2 regions of the Mucilaginibacter sp. HD30 genome follow, and region 1 is predicted to be linked to the other one. Evidence: riboswitches for the same ligand, from Rfam matches in the RefSeq annotation. Region 1 holds a riboswitch; the other holds the start of a gene.
The links. A riboswitch is a leader RNA that binds a small molecule or an ion and turns the genes downstream of it on or off. The one in region 1 is predicted to bind S-adenosylmethionine.
Positions count from the first base shown of each region.

Region 1 (2,477 bases):
CCAGTACAGTTCTTTAAAAAAGTAGAAGAGCAATTGACGAAGAGACTTAATTAGATGTGAGATTTGAGTATTGAGATTGTAAAAAAAAGTGTTTTCTCACATCTCATGTCTCAAATCTCACATCTAAAATTTATCTTAGTACCAATATAATTAAATACAAAAATGGAATTTAAAGAAAAATACGTTTATGATAACGTAATACAAGTTAATGAAGCAGATGCATCGCGCAAATTTATTGCGAATGTATTTTTATGGATGTTCGTAGCATTGGGGATCTCAGCGGTTTGTGCTTATATTTTTTCCAGTGACGCATCTCTTTACTCTATGTTGCGAGACCCTGAAACAGGCCGTAACTCAATGTTGGGTACTATAGTAATGTTTGCCCCGCTGGCATTTGTGTTAACCATATCTTTTGGCTTTAACAAACTGTCTTACGGTGTATTAACTGTGCTATACATAGCTTACTCTATTGTTATGGGTATAAGTTTAAGCTATATATTACTGGCTTATACGGCAGCATCAATTACCGGCGTTTTTATCACATCGTCATTGGTGTTCGGTATAATGGCAATTGCGGGTTACACTACACAAACTGATCTTACTAAGTTCGGCTCATTAATGATAATGGGCCTGATAGGCATCGTTATAGCCAGCCTGGTAAATATGTTTATGCACAGCAGTGGTTTAGATATGATCATTAGCTACGTTGGTGTAGCAGTGTTTGTTGGCTTAACGGCTTATGATGTTCAGAAGCTGAAAAACATTGGTGCGGGTTTAGAGTATGGCGATGCATCAGCAAAAAAGATGGCCTTAATGGGCGGCTTAACTTTATATCTTGATTTTATCAACTTGTTTTTAATGTTGCTGCGCGTATTTGGCGGCAGAAGAAACTAAGGTAAGTTATTATACAGCCTTTAAAAGCCGCTTTAACCAAGCGGCTTTTTTTGTTGGCAGAAAGTAAAAGTCTTTTGGTGTACCAACAGAGGCTTTAAATGGGTTGCACTTTACAAACTTATTGCGCACCTTTGCGCTGCTTATAGAGAAAGATGGAGGGATTAGACCCTGCGATGTCTTAGCAACCTGTTACTTAACAAGGTGCTACATTCTACTTCAGCCCGCCGACTTATGGACTGAGACAGATAAGCGAAAGTCACGTTATACCAGACTTTTCGAAATAAGCTTTTATAGATGTGAGATTTGAGACATGAGATTTGAGACCAATTCCGGTATCTGTCTTCTTAACTCCATTTCCATCTGAAACTTTGTGATTTAGATAAGATCTAAGATTATTCCATCTCAAATCTCATGTCTCAAATCTCATATCCGAAACAATGAATATAAAAGACGAACTAAAAAAACGCATTCTGGTTATTGACGGGGCAATGGGTACCATGATACAGCGGTACCAGTTGACGGAGCAGGATTTTCGTGGGGAGCGGTTTAAGGATCACCCAAGCGATCTGCAGGGTAATAACGACCTGCTGAACCTTACACGCCCCGATATTATCAAAGCCATACATGCCGAATATTTAGATGCCGGAGCAGATATAATTGAAACCAATACCTTCAGCACGCAGGTTATTTCTTTGGCTGATTATCAGATGGAAGAGCTGGCTTACGAGTTAAGCTATGAGGGTGCCCGATTGGCGCGTGAGGTGGTTGATGAATACAATAAAAAAGAACCGTCAAAACCGCGTTTTGTCGCAGGTGCCGTTGGGCCAACCAACCGTACCGCTTCGCTTTCGCCGGATGTGAATGATCCCGGTTATCGTGCAGTTACATTTGATATTCTTGCTGATGCCTATTACGACCAGATCCGTGGTTTGGTTGATGGAGGATCAGATGTGTTGCTGATAGAAACCATATTTGATACCCTGAACGCTAAAGCGGCACTATTTGCTGCCGATAAATACGCACAGGAAAGCGGCAAGCATTTGCCCATCATGATATCGGGTACCATTACCGACGCTTCGGGCCGCACCCTTTCAGGGCAAACGGTTGAAGCGTTCTGGAACTCTGTACGCCATGCTAACTTATTATCCGTAGGTCTTAACTGTGCCTTGGGTGCACGCGAAATGCGCCCGCATCTGGAGGAACTTTCTGAGAAAGCGGATGTATTTATATCTGCCTACCCTAACGCCGGCTTGCCGAATGAATTTGGCCAGTACGACGAAACCCCGCACGAAACGGCGCACCAGGTTGATGATTTCATCAAAGCTGGCATGGTCAATATAGTTGGCGGATGTTGTGGTACCACACCTGATCATATAAAATGTATTGCTGATAAAGCCGCACAGTATTCGCCGCGTCTGATCCCAACGCTTGAACCAAATATGCGCTTAAGCGGGTTGGAGGCTGTTACCATTAAGCCCGATACCATGTTTGTTAACGTGGGCGAGCGTACCAACATTACAGGTTCACCCAAATTCAGCAAGCTGATATTGGCTGAAAATTACGAGGAAGCCTTATCAGTGGCC
Region 1 is NZ_JBSSEO010000001.1:4,571,734-4,574,210, forward strand. Features, by position in the region: gene ACVW2L_RS21505 (hypothetical protein) at 1-54, shown strand, start outside; gene ACVW2L_RS21510 (Bax inhibitor-1/YccA family protein) at 163-894, shown strand; SAM riboswitch class I at 1,032-1,146, shown strand; gene metH (methionine synthase) at 1,332-2,477, shown strand, end outside.

Region 2 (2,477 bases), 3.8 Mb from region 1:
CCTGAATTTTAAGCAGCTCTTCTAAATGAAGCGCTATCATTTTTTTGCTTGCAGATACTACATTTTTACCCGATTTAAGCGCTGTTGATACAATTTCGAAAGCAGCATCGGTATCATTAATAAGTTCAATAATGGTATTGATCTCGGGGTTATTCAGTAATTCGTTTTTGTCAGTAGTAAAATAGCTCTCCGGTAAAGAACGCTCCTTAGCAGCATCTTTAATTGCTATTTTCTTTATTTCGATATTAAGGTTTTTGGTTTTGACTATATCATAAAGTCCCTGTCCCACAACTCCGAAGCCAAAAAGGCCAATAGTAAGTTTTTTGCTCATTACGCGGTTTTCTGTAATCGGATGATCTTTCCTTTTACATCTGTTTTATAAAATGAAGTAATAATTTTTGTAAGGGCATCAGTCTCAATCAAAAAACCATCATGCCCGTAAAACGAATCCAGCTCGGCAAATGCGGCTTGAGGAATGTTCCTGAAAAGGTACTCCTGCTCATCAACAGGAAAAAGCACATCAGAACGAATGCCGATGACTAATGTGCGTGCTTTTACCATACTAAGCGCTTTTTCTATCCCGCCCCTGCTGCGACCAACATTATGCGAGTCCATAACTTTTGACAGGTACCAGTAACTATAAGCGTTAAAACGATTAACCAGCTTATCGCCCTGGTAACATTGGTAGCTGGATGCACGGAAATCGTCCTGAACGGCATCATCTTCTTCCTGCTGACTTATCTTGTATGTTTTATAAGTGCGATAGGATAATAAAGCCATACTACGCGCTGCCTTTAATCCTTTTTTACCACCTTCGGGCATGCCCGGTAAAAAAGTTTCATCAGCTAACAACGCCAATCGCTGCGATTCATTAAATGCAATTCCCCATGCGGAGTGACGTGCATTTGTAGCAATAATTATCAGGTTTTTTATCAGATCAGGTTGTATTATAGACCATTCTAATGCCTGCTGTCCGCCCAGCGAACCGCCTATGGCAATTTCAATACTGTCAATGCCCAGGTATCCGGCAAGCAGCTGATGCGCATTAGCCATATCGCGAATGGACACCTTAGGGAAATCTAAATAATAAGGCTCGCCGGTTTGCGGATTTATGCTGAGCGGGTTACTGGTACCATACGGTGAAGTAAGCACGTTAGCGCAAACTATAAAATGATCAGTTGGATTAAAATAGTCGTTCTCTCCGAACAAGCCTTTCCACCAGTCCAGCACATCAGAATTGGCGGTAAGGGCGTGGCATACCCAAATAACGTTATCGCCATCCGCATTTAGCTTACCATAAGTATGATAACCAATTTCCAGCCCGTGCAGCAATTGGCCCGATTCCAGTTCAAAAGGTTGTGAATATTTATAGGTCTTTGCGATCATTAGTGTAAAAGTGGTTAGATAAACTTGATCCGTTTTTGCCTTGCGACAGCGCACAAAGCCGGATGATTAACTGTATCAGCAACAGCGGCGCATATACATGCCCATGGCATAGCAATGCGACGTACCTAAACAGGTATTAAAAAAGTTTACTTGAAGGGTGTTTGTTAAATTTTCCATATTGTTAATTTATATTTCCCGGGATATTTACCGGGGCAGGAATTGGCACCTTCTCTGCATTTGCAGAGGGTTGCCAGCGGGTCATTGAGCCTGATCTCTCGCCGCTTCTTTATAAATCAAATATGCCTGAAAGGAATACTGATCAATTACATCGCTATTGCAATGTGCTGCAAATATAGGTTTTGATTGTGTAAAAGCAAATTTATTTAAGCCGTAGGCCAGAAGCTAAAGCAGAAAGGCAAAATTCTATGGAGCGCTGTGTACTATCATTATTACTTTAGGCTTTTAGCTTTCCGCTTTAAGCCACCGAAAGCCCCTGCTTTATATCCGCAGTCAAATCATCAATATGTTCTAACCCAACTGATATCCGCAGTAAATTGAAAGGAGTTTTAGTATCGGGTCCCTCCATTGTTGCACGGTGCTCAATAAGGCTTTCTACACCGCCCAAACTTGTGGCGCGGGTAAACAATTGCAGTTTATTGATAACGCGATCAGCGGCTTCCGGGCCATCCTTTAAAGTAAACGATAACATGCCGCCAAAACCTGTCATTTGTTCCTTTGCAACCTGGTGACCGGGATGGGATGGCAAGCCAGGGTATAAAACCTGTTCAACACCGGGTTGTTCCTGCAGAAACTCTGCCAGTGCCTGCGCATTACTCACATGCCCGCGGATGCGGTAAGGAAGCGTTTTTATGCTCCTGGCAAGCATATAACAATCCTGTGGCGACGGTATTGCACCTCCCATCGTCTGGATCTGGCGGATTCTTTTCCACCAATCGTTATCCTCAGCAGTTATCAATGCCCCTCCCATCAGGTCGCTATGGCCGCCAAAATATTTGGTAGATGAGTGCATCACCAGGTCAGCCCCTAATTGCAATGGCTGCTGGCAAATCGACGAGACAAAAGTGTTGTCG
Region 2 is NZ_JBSSEO010000001.1:795,335-797,811, reverse strand. Features, by position in the region: gene ACVW2L_RS03775 (homoserine dehydrogenase) at 1-331, opposite strand, end outside; gene ACVW2L_RS03770 (homoserine O-acetyltransferase family protein) at 331-1,386, opposite strand; SAM riboswitch class I at 1,570-1,681, opposite strand; gene ACVW2L_RS03765 (trans-sulfuration enzyme family protein) at 1,862-2,477, opposite strand, start outside.
Region 2: it holds a riboswitch for S-adenosylmethionine, as region 1 does, so the genes downstream of both, ACVW2L_RS03770 (homoserine O-acetyltransferase family protein) here and metH (methionine synthase) in region 1, are expected to answer to the same signal.